DNA from 4 places in the Massilia jejuensis genome. Region 2 is predicted to be linked to each of the others. Evidence: predicted binding sites of a transcription regulator. Region 2 holds the regulator's gene; each other region holds the start of a gene.
What was found. The regulator sigma-54, encoded in region 2, starts transcription at its own class of promoters, with help from an activator protein. The targets are predictions, from matches to a motif close to TGGCANGNAANCTGCTTT.
Positions count from the first base shown of each region.

Region 1: pepA (flocculation-associated PEP-CTERM protein PepA) is a predicted target of sigma-54. The motif match lies at 1,814-1,831, and genes of this name have one in related genera.
Region 3: ACFPOU_RS21375 (TorF family putative porin) is a predicted target of sigma-54. The motif match lies at 2,772-2,789, and genes of this name have one in related genera.
Region 4: pepA (flocculation-associated PEP-CTERM protein PepA) is a predicted target of sigma-54. The motif match lies at 2,201-2,218, and genes of this name have one in related genera.

Region 1 is NZ_JBHSMS010000013.1:29,303-33,411, forward strand. Features, by position in the region: gene ACFPOU_RS03295 (TonB-dependent receptor plug domain-containing protein) at 1-831, shown strand, start outside; gene pepA (flocculation-associated PEP-CTERM protein PepA) at 928-1,776, opposite strand; gene ACFPOU_RS03305 (ribonuclease HI family protein) at 2,053-2,733, opposite strand; gene ACFPOU_RS03310 (YXWGXW repeat-containing protein) at 2,829-3,491, opposite strand; gene ACFPOU_RS03315 (hypothetical protein) at 3,691-3,924, opposite strand.
Region 2 is NZ_JBHSMS010000081.1:14,634-18,742, forward strand. Features, by position in the region: gene lptC (LPS export ABC transporter periplasmic protein LptC) at 1-38, shown strand, start outside; gene lptA (lipopolysaccharide transport periplasmic protein LptA) at 55-675, shown strand; gene lptB (LPS export ABC transporter ATP-binding protein) at 675-1,436, shown strand; gene ACFPOU_RS23040 (RNA polymerase factor sigma-54) at 1,463-2,932, shown strand; gene hpf (ribosome hibernation-promoting factor, HPF/YfiA family) at 2,995-3,354, shown strand; gene ACFPOU_RS23050 (enoyl-CoA hydratase/isomerase family protein) at 3,482-4,109, shown strand, end outside.
Region 3 is NZ_JBHSMS010000074.1:94,340-98,448, reverse strand. Features, by position in the region: gene ACFPOU_RS21385 (adenosylcobalamin-dependent ribonucleoside-diphosphate reductase) at 1-2,319, opposite strand, end outside; gene ACFPOU_RS21380 (accessory factor UbiK family protein) at 2,357-2,611, opposite strand; gene ACFPOU_RS21375 (TorF family putative porin) at 2,855-3,607, shown strand; gene glnK (P-II family nitrogen regulator) at 3,621-3,959, shown strand; gene amt (ammonium transporter) at 3,984-4,109, shown strand, end outside.
Region 4 is NZ_JBHSMS010000079.1:195,002-199,110, forward strand. Features, by position in the region: gene ACFPOU_RS22565 (porin) at 1-1,077, shown strand, start outside; gene pepA (flocculation-associated PEP-CTERM protein PepA) at 1,190-2,047, opposite strand; gene ACFPOU_RS22575 (DUF2760 domain-containing protein) at 2,453-3,046, shown strand; gene ACFPOU_RS22580 (Hsp70 family protein) at 3,043-4,109, shown strand, end outside.

The sequences.
Region 1 (4,109 bases), on a different contig from region 2:
GGCCGCTCGAGCTCCTACGTCTGGAGCCCGGTGATGCAGACCCTGTTCAAGATTCCGGATAAGAAGGGCGACCAGATCCGCTTCGCCGTCACCCGCACCTACAAGGCGCCGAGCTTCCAGCAGCTGATCCCGCGTCGCCAGAGCGCGATCGACAACCGCTCGACCGATCCCGACTTCGCCGGCAACCCGGACCTGAAGCCGGAACTGGCGCTCGGCTTCGACGCCTCCTACGAGCATTACTGGGCCGAGGGCGCGCTGGTGTCGATCAGCGCCTCGATGCGCCGTATCGACGACTACACGCGCACCCTGGTCGATTTCGACGGCGCGCGCTGGGTGGCGATGCCGACGAACGCAGGCCGCGCCAGGACTCGTGGGCTGGAACTGGAAACCAAGTTCCCCTTGAAGGCGCTCATGAAGGATGCGCCGGCGATCGACCTGCGTGCCAGCCTGTCGGCCAACTGGTCGCGGGTGGAAGGCGTACCGGGGCCGGACAACCGCCTGGATGGCCAGACGCGCCTGTCGGGCAACCTCGGCATCGATTACAGGCGCGGCGAGCTTAGCACGGGCGCCAGCTTCGCCTACAAGCAGGGCGGCACCGTGCGGGTCTCGGAGCGCCAGACGTCCTTCATCGTGCCGCGGCGCGAGCTGGAAGCGTATGCGCTCTACAAATTCACGCCCCGGCAGCAGCTGCGCGTGGCGCTGTCGAACCTGCTGGGCCAGGACTTCGTCAACCGCGGCAGTTTCGTCGAAGAGGAGCGCGGACTGGTCGTGCGCGAAACCCGCTTCAAGGCCGGGCCGAGCGTGCGCGCGACGCTGGAGCTGAAGTTCTGAGCTTCCCGCCCGCCGGGCCGGGCGCATCTGCGGGAGCGCTAAACAAACATGGCCCGGCGTGCCGGGCCATGGGGCAGGGCGACGTCGGGTAGCGAATTACTTCACGCGGCGGCGCAGGACGCCCAGGCCTATCAGGGCGATGCCGAACAGCGCGACCGACCCTGGTTCAGGCACTTCGGCGAACTTGAACTGGCCGTTGCCGCTGATAAAGAAATGGTCGCCCGCGACGTTCGCGTACTTGCCTTTGCCGCAGCCGGAACCGGTGTAGCCGGCGAACTGGCAAGCGACTTCGTTGATCAGGCGCGCGGTCGGCTTGCCGACCGTATTGGCATTGGTGAAGGCAAATGCCGTGCTCGTCAGGGTCGACATGTCGACGCCGCGGTTGTCAAAGAAATAGCCCGCATCCATGGTGCCGGCGATGGTTTTGGCCGAAACGCTGACCTGGCCGTTGTCGGTCGGGTTGCCCTTGGCATCGACCGAACCGCCGCCGCCGACGAGGATGTTGAACTCGGCGATCACTTCGCCCAGATTGGCCCCGAAATAACCCCTGGTGGTACCGTATTGGCCATTAGTCTTGTTCTGGTACATTTTGATCGTGCCGCCGTCAAAGCGGAAGGCGCCGCCGAAGGTGCCGGTGCCGTAGCCGACCAGGGTCGCGGTAATGTTGCCGCCCTTGTAGTTAACCGGGAACAGTTGGCCATTGCTGTCGGCCTGGACCAGGTTAAAGACCGCGTGGTCGGTAAACGAGAACGAGGCGCCGCCGGTCGGCTTGATCTGAATGAAGGCGTTTCCGTTCACGTCCAGGTACTCGTTGATCTTCTGGCCCTTGACCAGGCCGGTGCCGACCGGGTTGAAGATCCAGTTGTTCATGATCGGAGCAGCCTGGGCCGCGCTGGCGACCATGGCGACGGCTGCGACGCAGCCAAGTGTGTTCAGGAAGTTCATCAGTGTGCTTTCGAGTGGCGTTGGAGTTGTGTATTGATGAGCAATTAGCATGCCAGCAGGAAATTTATCTGTAAAATCAGAAACTTGCGAATGTACGCCAGATTGTTGTCAACCTTTCTGTAAAGTTTTCCGACAGGGAATACCCGCCGCAACTTGTTCTCCCCGGTGACACCGCCCGTCTCAAGGCGTGGATGCCGCCGATGCCGGGGAGGCGATGGAATGCCGCCCGTCGAAACAGGCGGCACCGGGCGGCGCCCGCCCTGCAGGCGCGCGTGCTCATGGACGGTCATCGGAAGCCAGGGCACAGAGCCGGCTGGCGCGTTGCGACAGGGCATCGGCGTCCAAGTTCTTATGGCGCGGCACCCAGCGCAGCCGGGCGCCCGGCAGCAGCGCCAGTAGCGCCTGCACGCGCGCGCGATACGGCTGCAGGGCGGGAGCACCGGCGGCGTGCGGCGCGCTGGCGTCGTCGAGTACGACGCGGCTGTCGCCATACACCGTCAGTTCGTGCGCGCCGTGGCGCGCCGCTGCTTCCAGCACGGCGATCAGGGCCAGGTATTCCGCTTCGCCGCTATTGCCGTAGCCGGCCGGATCGCACAATTCGATCACTTCGCCGGCCGGGCCGAGCAGGCGCGCGCCGATGCCGCAGTGTCCGGGGTTCGGCCTGGCCGAGCCGTCGAACCAGGCGCGCCAGGGAGTCGGGGCGCCGTCGTGACGGGCACGGCGCAGGGCCAGCGCGGCCGCGCGCGCCGCTTGCCGGGCGCGCAGGTGCGCGGCCTCGCGTTCGCGCAGCGCGCCGCGTTCGGCCAGCAGTGCCGGCAAGCCGGCCGCGCCGGCGCTGGCGGCCAGGGTACTGCGCAGCGCCTCCTCGATCGGCACGCCCGTGCGCAGGGCCAGCCTGCGGCTGGCGGCCAGTTCGCCGCGGTTGGCGGCGCCTTGCAAGCGGTCGAGTTCGGTCATGGCGCGAGCATAACCGGTTTCGCACGAACGGACACCATGGGCGCGGGCGACACGGACATGAACGAAGCGCCCCGCAGGGTGCTTCAGGATGCCGTTCAGCGGCGGTACGGATTGTCCGGGCTGCTGTCGTGGCGGTTGCGGCGGCCGTCGCCGTCGCGGTCGCGGTCGTACTCGTTGAGCACGCCGTCGTTGTCGCGGTCGCGGTCGTAGCGGTTCGGCACGCCGTCGCGGTCGTAGTCGCGCGCGCCGATGCCGCGGTGGTGCTCGTAGCGATCGGGCACGCCGTCGCGGTTGCGGTCGCGGTAGCCGTGACCGTTGCGGTAGCCGCCGTCGTAGAAGCCCTGGCGGGCGTAGCTGTCACGCGATGCGTAATAGCCGTCGCGCGAAGCGTAGTAGCCGTCACGCGCGGCGTAGTGGCCGTCACGCGCGCCGTAGTAGCCATCGCCGCGTGGCGCCCAGCCGCCCTGGTGCATGTGCCAGCGGCCGCCGCGTTGCTGCCAGGCCGGCGGCGCGTACACGTAGCCGGGACGCTCGACGATGTAGCTGCCCGGCACCCAGTAGTGGCGATGCCCACGCCATTCCCAGTAACCCGGCGACCAGACATAGCCGCGGCGCGCTGCGGGGGCGCGTTCGTACACCGGTGCCGGCGGGGCCGAGCCGATATACAGTTGGACATCGGTTTGGGCCATCGATGGCAGCGGTGCAAACGCGGCGGCGCCGACGGCGATCAGGCTTGCAAGGGTCAGGCTGCGTTTCATCTCGTTCTCCATCTCCAAAAGCGGATGATTCAATATATCAATCGCTCGGATGGCGTGGGATGTTTGATGCACCTGCTTACAACTGAAACAGATTGCGGCAGCTCGGCCGCGACAGGCGCACGGACGGGAAGACGGCAGGAGGAAGCGGCGCCGCCGGACGCGCCTCAGGAGGCGGCCCGGCGCGCGTTGCGAGCGCCGTTCAAATGCGGATCCCGCCAGTACGGCGATCGGCCAGCATGGCAGGAGCCCGTACGGCGGACGGGCGCTTGCCCTTGACGACGACCACGGCCATCTTCGTTTCGGTGGCGATGCTCGAGTCGACGATGGCGGCGGGCCGGGCCCGGGCCTGCGGCGGGTCGGACAGGAAGCTGGCCGAGCCGGCGGCGGCAAGGGCAACGACGAAAACGGCTTCCATGTGCTTGGCGATGTTCACGGTGTTTCTCCTTGCGGTTGGCGGGTGGCGGGTGGCTTGCGATGTGTCCAATGTAGCCAGGGCCCGCGCAATACTCCACCGGATTGCGACGAGGCGCATGAAACGCGGGATGGCCTGCACGACGGGGCGACCGGCGCACCGCGCCGCGGGCGTCCAGCCCGACGGTATCGGCACGCTTATCGGCA
Region 2 (4,109 bases):
TCTATCCGCCGCGCCAGAGAGCCGCACCACCCCAATAACACGAACGAGCATCCAATGAAAAACCGCTTGCATCACATGATTGCCGCCGCCTTCCTTTCGCTGCTGTCGCTGTCGGCTTCGGCCGAGCGCGCGGACTCGCTCAAGCAGGCCGTCATCAACTTCGACTCGCTCGACGTCGACGAAGTCACGCAGACGCGCATCCTGACCGGAAACGTGATCCTCACGCGCGGCACGCTGACGCTGAAGTCGGACCGCGCACTGCTCAAGGAAAGCCCGGAGGGCTACATGAGCGTCACGCTCACTTCCGGTCCGGGGCGCGTGGCGACGTTTCGCCAGAAGCGCGACGGCGGACCGGACCTGTGGATGGAAGGGCAGGCCGAACGCATCGAGTACGACGAGCGCCAGGAACTGGTCAAGCTGTTCTCGAAGGCGATCGTCCGGCAGCTCGAGAACGGCCGCCTGACGAACGAACTCGAGGGCGCCTACATCTCCTACGACAGCCGGCGCGAAGTGGCCACCGTGCGCAACGACGCCAGCGGCGAGAGCAGGGCCGGCGGCGGACGCGGCACCCTGATCATCGCGCCGCGCCGCACCGCGCCGGGAGCGGCCGCTCCTGCCGCTCCCGCGCCCGGCGCGCAGGCACGACCGGCCACGACGCCGGCGGGAAAGCCATGATGAAGGATGGTCGAGACAGCCGCAGCACCCTGGTCGTTCGGGGACTGCAGAAAAGCTATGGCAAGCGACTGGTCGTGCGCGACGTCTCGCTCGAAGTCGGTTGCGGCGAGGTCGTGGGCCTGCTCGGTCCGAACGGCGCCGGCAAGACGACGTCGTTCTACATGATCGTCGGCCTGGTGCCGTCGGACGCCGGCACCATCGAGATCAACGGCGCCGACATCTCGCGCCTGCCGATCCACCGGCGCGCGGTGATGGGCCTGTCCTACCTGCCGCAGGAAGCGTCGGTGTTTCGCAAGCTGACGGTGGAAGACAATATCCGCGCCGTGCTGGAACTGCAGCACGACGAGAACGGCCGCGCCCTGGGCAGGGACGCCATCGACGCGCGGCTCGATTCGCTGCTGGGCGAGCTGCAGATCGAGAAGCTGCGCGAAAATCCCGCGCTGTCGCTCTCCGGGGGCGAGCGCCGGCGCGTCGAGATCGCGCGCGCGCTGGCGACCAATCCGCGCTTCGTGCTGCTGGACGAGCCGTTTGCCGGCGTCGACCCGATCGCCGTGATCGAGATCCAGCGCATCGTGCGCTTCCTGAAGGAGCGCGGCATCGGCGTGCTGATCACCGACCACAACGTGCGCGAGACGCTCGGCATCTGCGACCGCGCGTATATCATCAACCAGGGTGCGGTACTGGCGTCGGGCCGTCCCGACGACATCATCGCCGACGAGTCGGTACGACGCGTCTACCTGGGCGAACATTTCCGGATGTAGCAAAGAACGGTACAACAAGCGTCGACATGAAACAATCCCTGCAACTTCGGACTTCACAGCACCTGGCACTCACGCCGCAGCTTCAACAGTCGATCCGCCTGCTGCAGCTGTCGACGCTCGAGCTGCACCAGGAAATCGAGCAAATCCTGTCCGACAATCCCCTGCTCGAGCGGCTCGACGATCCGCTCGACCACTCGGTGCGCCTGCTGGCCGACGGCGCCATCAACGACGCGCCGCCCCAGCAAGCCGAGGCCCCGGCGCCGGCCGGCGAAGAGGGGGCGCCGGCACCCGAGGCGGCCGGCGAGTTCGAAGGCGGCGAGGTCGAACGCAGCGAGCCCGATGGCGACTGGGGCGAGGGCGGACGCGCCTCCGGCACCGACGGCGACGACGACGGCCGCCCGCAGCTGGGCGCCATAGGCGTGACGCTGCGCGAGCACCTGTCCGAGCAGATTCGCGTGACCGGCGTGACCGAGCGCGATCGCGCGCTGGCCGAGCTGGTGATCGACGCCATCGACGACAACGGCTACCTGGAGGAGCCGCTCGACGAGATCCACGCGCGCCTGCCCGGCGAGCTCGAAGTCGAGATGGACGAGCTGCGCTGCGCGCTGGCGCTGGTGCAAAGCCTCGATCCGTCGGGCGTCGGCGCGCGCAGCGCTTCCGAATGCCTGGCGCTGCAGATCCGCGGCATGCCGGGCGTGCCGCTGGTGACGCGGCGCATGGCCTTGAAGATCGTCGAGGGCTACCTGACCTGGTTCGCGCAGCGCGAATTCACCAAGCTCAAGAAAGCGCTCGACTGCGACGACGAAGACCTGCGCGAGGCGCAGGCCGTGATCCGCCAGTGCAATCCCCATCCGGGCGCGGCCTTTGCGTCGAGCGTGTCCGACTTCGTCGTTCCGGACGTTATTGTCCGCAAATCGAAGGGCGGCTGGAGCGTCTCGCTGAACAACGAGGTGATGCCGCGCCTGCGCGTCAACAACGTCTACGCCAACCTGCTCAAGCAGGGAAAAGGCGAAGGCCAGATGAGCGCGCAGCTGCAGGAAGCGAAGTGGCTCATCAAGAACATGCGCCAGCGCTTCGACACGATCCTGCGTGTTTCACAGGCAATTGTGGAGCGCCAGCGCAACTTTTTCAGCCATGGCGCGGTTGCGATGCGTCCCCTTGTGCTTCGCGAGATTGCTGATACACTGGGTCTGCACGAGAGCACGATTTCTCGCGTGACAACTCAAAAATTCATGCTGACCCCGCACGGCATGTTTGAGCTGAAGTATTTCTTCGGAAGCCATGTCGCCACCGAAGCGGGGGGCGAGGCATCGTCGACGGCGATACGGGCGCTCATTGCGCAGCTGACAGGAGCAGAAGACCCAAAGAACCCTTTATCCGATAGCAAGATCGCGGAAATGCTCGGTGAACAAGGCATGGTCATTGCGCGCCGGACGGTTGCAAAATACCGCGAAGCACTCAAGATACCTCCCGTCAGTCTCCGCAAATCCTTGTAACAGCGGCACCCACGCGTCCCAAGCGCGTCAGCGGCGTCCGCGCATTTATCTAAGGAGTGTGTATGAATCTCACCATCAGTGGCCACCACCTCGACGTCACCCCCGCCATTCGAGAATACGTACAGAACAAGCTGGAACGCATCACCCGCCATTTCGATCAAGTCATCGATTCCCACGTGATCCTCGCGATCGACAACCTCACCGAAAAAGACAAACGTCAGAAAGCCGAGATCAACTTGCGATTGTCCGGCAAGACCGTGCACGTGGAGAGCGTGGCCCAAGATTTGTACGCCGCGATCGACCTGTTGATGGACAGGCTGGACCGCCAGGTCATGAAATACAAGACGATCCTCCAGGATCATGGCCGCGAGGCGCTCAAGCGCCGGCCTGAAGGCGGAGAAGCTGCCGCCGCCGCGATGTAGTCGGCCAGCATCGAGCACCGTCTGAACGAGGGCGCCGAGGGGCGCCCTTTTCAATGGGCGTGCGCGCATGCGCCCGCGCGGCGCGCGCTTCGGTAAAATGCATGTTTTTCCGATCAGCCCAGCCACCATGACCGACCATGTCCTGACCCGCGTTGCCAACGGCACCGGTGTGATTACCCTCGATCGTCCGAAAGCCCTGAACTCCCTGTCGCTGCCGATGGTGCGGCGCCTGACCGACATCCTGCTGGCCTGGCGCGACGATGCCGGCGTCGCGGCGGTGGTCCTGACCAGCAGCAGCGAAAAAGCCCTGTGCGCCGGCGGCGACATCCGCTTCTTCCATGAGGCGGGCCATGCCACCCCGATGGCCGGCAGCGCGCTGCTCGAGGATTTCTTTACCGAGGAATACGCGCTCAACTACCTGATTCATTTCTATCCGAAGCCGTATATCGCGCTCATGGACGGCGTGGTGATGGGCGGCGGCATGGGCATAGCCCAGGGCGGCCCCGGAACCGGCCTGCGCATCGTCACCGAGCGCACGAAAATGGCCATGCCGGAAGTGAACATCGGCCTGTTCCCGGACGTCGGCGGCAGCCATTTCCTGTCGCATGCGCCGGGCCGGCTGGGCAACTACCTGGGCCTGACCGGCCTGACGATCGGCGCGGCCGACGCCCTGTATGCGGACCTGGCCGACGTATTCGTCCCGGGCGCGCAGCTGGGTGCATTGCACGCGCTGGTCGAGACCACGCCGGGCGCGC
Region 3 (4,109 bases), on a different contig from region 2:
CGCGTCGAAGGCGCCGGCGCGCGCGGCGAACTGGCGCGCCAGCTGCGCCACCGGCACCTGGTTGCCCTGGCTGTCGAGGAAACCGCGCTTGACCAGGATCCGCTGCAGCATGAAGCCGACCGCCGCCGCTTCCGAATCGTGGAACACCGGCACCCGGCTGCCATCCTCGCGCGCGAGGAATCCGCAGCGTACCGGTCCTTTTTCCCACACCACGTCGCGCATGTCGGCCAGCGCTTTCGCGATCGGGCCGCCGGCGCGCGCCAGCATCGACAGCAGGCGCATCGAGGACGTGATCCACTGCTGGCCGTCGCTGCGCTGGTTGGCCGGCATGAAGAATTCGAAGGGGCGCTCGATCGTCACCGGCACCCCGTCCACCATGCCGTCGACACGGATGAAGCTGACCGTCAAATACAGGGTCTTGCGGCCTTCCTGGGTCGCATACTCGACCTTCGAGGTCACGGAGTCGAGTTCGCCGAGCGGGCGCCCGTCGAAGCGCTTGCGCAGCGGGTCTTCGTCGGGAAAGGCCAGGTCGGGAGGCGTGGCCACGGTGCCGAGCACGCTGCCCAGCACCGTGTTCGGGCGATAAGTCGCCAGCCCCTTCAAGCCGGCGCGCCAGGCTTCCAGATACAGGCCGCGGAAGTCGGCGTAGGGGTAATCGGCCGGCACGTTCACCGTCTTCGAGATCGAGGTGTCGACGAAGGGCTGCACCGCTTCCAGCATGCGCAGGTGGTCGTCGGCGCTCATCTCGAGGGCGGTGACGAACTGCTGCGGCAAGGGCCCCGCGGGAGCGCGCCGCTGGTACAGGCGCCAGGCATGGTCCTGCACTTCGTAGGCGCGCATCGTGTCGTCGGGCATGCGTTTCTTGCGCTGGTAGGTCCAGGAATAGGCCGGCTCGATGCCGTTCGAGGCATTGTCGGCGAAGGCCAGGGCGATGGTGCCGGTGGGAGCGATCGACAGCAGGTGCGAATTACGGATGCCGTGGGCGCGGATCGCCTCGCGCAGTGCTTGCGGCAGGCGCGCCACGAAGGCCCCTTCCAGGTAGCGCCCGGCGTCGAACAGCGGAAAGGCGCCTTTTTCGCGCGCCAGGTCGATCGAGGCCGCATATGCCGCGTCGCGCAGGGCTTCGGCGATGCGCGCCGCCAGCAGGCGGCCCTCGGGCGCGTCGTAGCGCAGGCCGAGCATGACGAGGGCGCTGCCCAGGCCGAGGAAGCCGAGGCCGATGCGGCGCTTGGCGCGCGCCTCGGCCGCCTGCTGCGGCAGCGGCCACTCGGTGGCGTCCAGCACCAGGTCGAGCATGCGCACGGCCACGGCGGCGACCTCGCGCATGCGGTCGAAGTCGAAGCGGGCTCCTTCCGTGAACGCGTGCTCGACGAAGCAGGTGAGGTTCAGCGAGCCGAGGTCGCAGCAGCCGTAGGCAGGCAGGGGCTGTTCGCCGCAGGGATTGGTCGCGCGCAGCTGTTCGCAATACCAGAGGTTGTTTTCGGCGTTCATGCGGTCGATGAACAGCACGCCCGGCTCGGCATGGTCGTAGGTCGAGGCCATGATGCTGTCCCACAGCGCCCGCGCGCGTACTTCGCGCCAGACCCAGAGGCCGTCCTCGCGCCGGTGCGCGCCGGCCTTGACGAATTCCTCGCCCGGCTCGGCGCGGTGCACGAGCGCGAACGGCGTGTCCGCCTCTAGCGCGTGCATGAAGGCGTCGCTGACCCCGACCGAGATGTTGAAATTCGAGAGGGCGCCGCGGTCCTTGGCGGCGATGAAACGTTCGATGTCGGGATGGTCGATGCGCAGCACGCCCATCTGGGCGCCGCGCCGGGCACCGGCCGATTCGACCGTGCGGCACGAGGCGTCGAACAGTTCCATGTACGAGACCGGCCCGGACGCGCGCGAGCGGGTGCCGTGCACGAGCGCGCCGAAGGGGCGGATGGCGCTGAAATCGTAGCCGACGCCGCCGCCGCGGCGCATCGTTTCTGCCGCTTCGGCCAGGGCCGTGTAGATGCCGGGCAGGCCGTCCTCGACTCCCGTGACGGAGTCGCCGACGGGCTGGACGAAACAGTTGATGAGGGTAGCCTTCAGGTCGAGGCCGGCGGCGGAGTTGATGCGTCCGCCGGGTACGAAGCCGTGTTCCATGGCCCAGAGGAAGCGTTCGGCCTGATCGAGGCGGGACGCGGGGGCCTCGTGCGCGGCCAGCGCATGCGCCACGCGCTGGCGTACGTCGGCGACCGAGGTTTCATCGCCTTTTGCGTACTTCTCGCGCAGCACGTCGATCGATACCTGCTGGAGAGGCAGGGAGGTGCCTGACAACAGATCGTTTGCATTCATGGCGCTGCCTTCCAAGGAGGTAGGGCATGCGGCGCCATCAGACTTTCGGCGCGGTCTCCGCCAGGCGCGTTTCCAGCTCGGCCACGCGCAGCTCGAGCGCTTCGAGTTTCGCGCGCGTCTTGGCCAGCACCTGGGCCTGGATGTCGAATTCCTCGCGCGTCACCAGGTCGAGCTTGGAAAAGCCCTGGGTCATCATCGCCTTGACGTTGCGCTCGATGTCCTTGGCGGGCGCGCTTTCCATCGCCTGGTTGATCTTGCCTTGCAAGTCATCAAAAAATTTATTCATGTCCATCGGTCCTGGTCAGCGAGGCGCTGCACCACAGTGGTGCGCGACGACCCCGTTTAGTGCATGGCAGCCGAACTTGCGGCCGGCGCGCACGCAATTATCGTCATTCCCAACGAAAGTGGGGCGGTACAGCGAAAAATCAAGCGCCTGGCATGCCCCCGCGAGCTGGCACGCATTCTGCTACAGGATGGGTAAAGCTGCAACTCAGGCAGGTACGAACACCGCATCCATCCATCGAAGGGAATTGTCATGAAGAGCAAGTCAGCAGGTAGCGCAGCAACGGGTCGAGCAGTCGTACTGGCGCTGGTCATGATGGGCAGCGCCCAGGCGCAGGAAACGCCCGTCGCCGAGCACCAGGTCAGCTATAACGCCGCCCTGGCCAGCGAATACCGCTACCGCGGCCTGTCGCAAACCCGCTTCGACCCGGCGCTGCAGGGCGGCGCCGACTATGTCCACGGCCCGAGCGGCTTCTACGCCGGCACCTGGCTCTCGACCATCAAGTGGACCAAGGACCTGGGCGGCGACGGCAATGTCGAAGTCGACCTGTACGCCGGCAAGCGCGGCCAGCTGACGGAAGCGATCAGCTACGACGTCGGCGGCCTGTACTACTGGTATCCGTCGAATGACTTGAATCCGGATGCGAACACCTTCGAGCTCTACGGCCAGGTCGGCTATGGCCCGGCCTACCTGAAGTACTCGCACTCGACCACGAACCTGTTCGGCACCACCAACAGCAAGCGCAGCGGTTACCTGGACCTGGGCGCCAACGTGCCGATCGCGGCGGTCGCCGGCCTGGTGCTGAACCTGCACGTGGGCCGCCAGCGCGTGGAGAACAATGCCCAGTTCTCGTACACCGACTACAAGGTCGGCCTGACCAAGGACCTGGGCTTTGCCAGCGTGTCGCTGGCCTGGATCAAGGCCAATACCGAAGCCTATGTCAGCCCGAGCGGCCGCAACCTGGGCAAGTCGGCGGCCGTAGTGTCCGTCTCGAAAATTTTCTGAAAGAGGCAATGCGATGAAACTGATTACCGCCATTATCAAGCCCTTCAAGCTCGACGAAGTGCGCGAGGCGCTGTCGGAAATTAACGTGCAGGGCATGACGGTCACCGAAGTGAAAGGCTTCGGGCGCCAGAAAGGCCACACCGAGCTCTACCGCGGAGCCGAATACGTGGTCGACTTCCTGCCCAAGATCAAGATCGAAGCGGCGGTCGACGACGCCGTCGTCGACCAGGTCATCGATGCCATCCAGGGCGCGGCGCGTACCGGCAAGATCGGCGACGGCAAGATCTTCGTGTCCGACCTCAGCCAGGTCATCCGTATCCGTACCGGCGAAACCGGCAACGACGCACTGTAAAAGGATTTCCAAATGAATCGAGCAATGACAAAAAACCTGGGCGGCGCGCTGGCGCTGGCGCTTGGGCTCAGCCTCGCGCTGCCCGCCTGGGCCGCCCCTTCCGTCAACAAGGGCGATACCGCCTGGATGTTGGTCGCCACGCTGCTCGTG
Region 4 (4,109 bases), on a different contig from region 2:
AAGACCATCGGCGCCGCAGCAGCCTTTGCGCTCGCCGCCGGCGCCGCGCAAGCCCAGACCGGCATCGCCATCTACGGCATCATGGACGCCGGTTTGCTGCACGAGCGCGGCGGCGTGGCCGGCAGCGTGACCAGGGTAGGCAGCGGCATCGGCTCGGCCTCGCGCATCGGCATTCGCGGCACCGAGGATCTCGGCGGCGGCATGACGGCCGTGTTCACGCTGGAAAACGGCACCAGGATCGATACCGGCGAAGTCGATGCCGCCGGCACCATCTTCAACCGCCAGGCTTTCGTCGGCATCAAGGGCAAGGCTGGCATGGTCACGCTGGGCCGCCAGTACACGCCATGGCACCAGGCGCTGACCCAGGTGGGCGATCCGTTCGCCACCGGCTACGCCGGCGGCGCGAAGAACGTGTTCCCGGACTTCGGCGCCAACGTCCGCACCAGCAATACCGTGATATATACCACGCCGACCATCGGCGGCTTCACGGGCGACATCGCCTACGCCTTCGGCGAGCAGGCCGGCAGCGGCAAGTCGGGCCGCAACGTCGGCGCCTCGCTCGGCTACGTGCAGGGTCCGCTCACCGTGCGCGTGGCCTACAACCACAAGAACTCGGACATCGCCGCTGCCCCGGGCCTCATCCCTGTCGTGCGCGGCAATGCCAGCAACAAGCTCATCGCGGCGAACTACGACTTCAAGGTCGTGAAGGCGTACGCCGCCTTCAGCGCCGACAAGGGTATCAACGCTTCCCCGCTGGGCAACACCAACAATCCGTTCGGCGGCGTGCGTCCGACCGCCTCGACCGACGGCAACGAGTTCCTGCTGGGCCTGGTCGCGCCGGCCGGCCCGGGCAACGTGGTCGCCACCCTGATGCGCAAGAACGACAAGACCGCGCTCGACCAGGACGCGCGCTCGTACGGCATCGGCTACCTGTACGGCCTGTCCAGGCGCACGACGATCTACACGGTCTACGGCCACACGGTCAACAAGAACGGCGCGGGCTATACGGTGGCGAACAACACCGACGCCGGCAGCGGCGACACGGCGTTCAACCTGGGCGTGCGGCACACGTTCTGAGCGGGGCCCGCCCGGTGCGGGCACGCATCGAAAGCCGCACGGTGCAAGTCGCGCGGCGCCATGAAAAAGAGCGGGCAAGCCCGCTCCCGCCGATGTCGCCCGGCCCGATCGTTCAAGCGCGTTTCGCGCGCCTGCGGGCAAGGACCCCGGCGCCCAGCATGCCGATGCCGAACAAGGCCAGCGAACCCGGCTCCGGCACTTCCGAAAGCTTGACCTGGCCGTTGGTTCCCAACATGAAATGCCGGCCCGGCGAGTTCGCATAGTCCGTACCGTTGCAGCCCACGCCGGTAAAGCCGGCGAAGTCGCAGGCCACTTCGTCGACCAGCAAGTCGCCCGGACTCTCGATCGTGTTGGCATTGGTGAAGGCAAATGCCATGATCGATTCCATCGACAGGTCGTTGCCGTTCTCACGGAAGAAGTAGCCGGCGTCGAGCGCCCCTGCCTGTGCCCGCGCGAGCACCGTCACCTGGCCGTTGCCGAGTGGCGAACCGCTCGCATCGACCAGCCCGCCTCCGCCCGCCATCACGTCGAAGACGGCGATCTCTTCGCCGAGGTCGGCGCCGTAGATCCCTGCCGAGGTGGCGTACTGGTTGTTGACCGGGTTCTGGAAGATGCGGATGGTGCCGGCGCTGAAGGTAAAGGCGCCACTGAAGTTACCGGTACCGGTCGCCTCGAAGGTGGCGGTAATGTTACCGCCCGGGAAATTCACCGGGAACAGCTGCCCATTGCTGTCCGCCTGCACGATGTTGAACACGGCATGTTCGGTGAACGAGAAGCTCGATGGGCCCGTCGGATTGAGCTGAATGAAGGCATTCCCGTTCACATCCAGGTGTTCATTGATGACCTGTCCGCCGGCGAAACCGCCACCGGTCGGATTGAACACCCAGTTATTCAAGACCGGGGCGGCATGGGCAGCCCCCATCGACATGGCGATCGCGGTAGCGCAAGCGAGTTTTTTTAGCAGTTTCATGACGGAATTCCTCATCACGTGGTTGAACAGCGTTGGACAGCACTGCACTAGCAAGCAACCCTCGTACCAGCGTATTTACATATATAAAAATCAAGTACTTGCAGCTTTTTGTTAACTCGGCAATTCGTGAAATGTAAAGAATTTCGACGCTTTTAAGCTGGAAACATGCCCTGCCTCCCCATGCCTTGCCTGCGCGTTCGCCGGGTTCGAGGGTAAGGGCTGCAACGGCCAATGCGCGGGAGTGCGGCGCCGATCGCTTGCAATCCGCGCACGCGTCCGCATGTTCCCCTCTTCGGTGCCGCGTGCGTTGCCCGTGGTCGAACTGGTATCATTCGCGTTTGTCCGGACCATGGCCCCGAGGCTGTCTGACAGCCTGCCGGTCCCTCACCCTACAGAACATCAAGAATGAGCACACCGACCCAACTGCCCTCTTTCTGGAGCCGGCTTTCCCTGGCCTTCGGCACTTTCTTCAAGACCGTCGGCGACGCCGAATTCGCCGCGCGCGTGCGTGACGACCAGCTCGGCCCGGTCGCCGCGCCGCCTGCGCCTGCGCCGACCCCCGCCCCCGCCCCTGTCCCGGCCGCCGCGCCCGCCCCGGTGCCCGTCCAGCTGCGCGAAGCGACGCCGGACGCGGCGCTCCAGCTGCTGACCCTGTTGCAGCGCGAAGCGCGCCTGATCGATTTCGCCCACGAAAACCTGGCCGCCTATGCCGACGCCGACATCGGCGCCGCCGCCCGCGTCGTGCACGAAGGCTGCGCGCGCGTGCTGAAGGACCACTTCACGATCCTGCCCGTGCGCAGCGAAGCCGAGGGCGCGCGCATCACGCTCGAGGAAGGCTTCGATGCGTCCAGCGTGCGCCTGACCGGCAACGTGGTGGGCACGGCCCCGTTCAAGGGCACCCTGTCGCACCGCGGCTGGAAGGCCACCAGCGTGCGCCTGCCCCAGCTGGCCAAGGAACACGACGCCAGCGTGCTGGCGCCGGCGGAGGTGGAACTGTGAGCGCGCGCTACGCCATCGGCATCGACCTCGGCACCACGCACAGCGCGCTGTCGTATGTCGACCTGGAAGCGAGCGAGGGCGAACGGACCGCGCACGGCGTGCTCGAGGTGCCGCAGCTGACCGCGCCCGGCACCGTCGAAGCCTTGCCGCTGCTGCCCTCCTTCCTGTACCTGCCGCATCCGGACGAACTGGCGCCGGGCGAGCTGGCCCTGCCCTGGAATACCGATGGCGAGACGGCGGTGGCGGGCGACATGGCGCGCTCGCGCGGCGCCACCACGCCGATCCGCCTGGTGTCGTCGGCCAAGAGCTGGCTCTGCCACCCGGGCGTGGACCGCCGCGCCGCCATCCTGCCGAGCGACGCGCCGGACGAAGTCACGCGCGTCTCGCCGCTGGAAGCCTCGACCCGCTACCTGGCGCACCTGCGCCGCGCCTGGGACAACGCGCATCCGGAAGCGCCCTTCGACCAGCAGCAAGTGACGGTCACGATTCCCGCCTCGTTCGATCCGGGCGCGCGCGAGCTGACGGCCGAAGCGGCCCGCAACGCCGGCTACGTATCGGCAAGCCTCCTGGAAGAGCCGCAAGCGGCCCTGTACAGCTGGATCCAGGGCAGCGGCGGCAACTGGCGCAAGCAGGTCAAGGCCGGCGACATCGTGCTCGTCGTCGACGTCGGCGGCGGCACCAGCGATTTTTCGCTGATCGCGATCCTCGAGCGCGACGGCAAGCTGGAGCCGCACCGCGTCGCCGTGGGCGACCACATCCTGCTCGGCGGCGACAACATGGATCTCGCGCTGGCCCACCTGGTGGCGCGCAAGCTGGCCGCCGGCGGCACCCAGCTCGACGCCTGGCAGATGCGCGCCCTCACCTACGGCTGCCGCGGTGCCAAGGAACACCTGCTGGCCGACGCGAACGCGGCAGATGGCAAGGTCGCGGCCTGGCCGATCGTCGTGCCGAGCCGCGGCTCGAAACTGATCGGCGGCTCGATTCGCACCGAACTCACGCGCGAGGAAGTGGCGACCTTCATCCTGGACGGTTTCTTCCCGCGCGTGGAAGCGGCCGCGCGGCC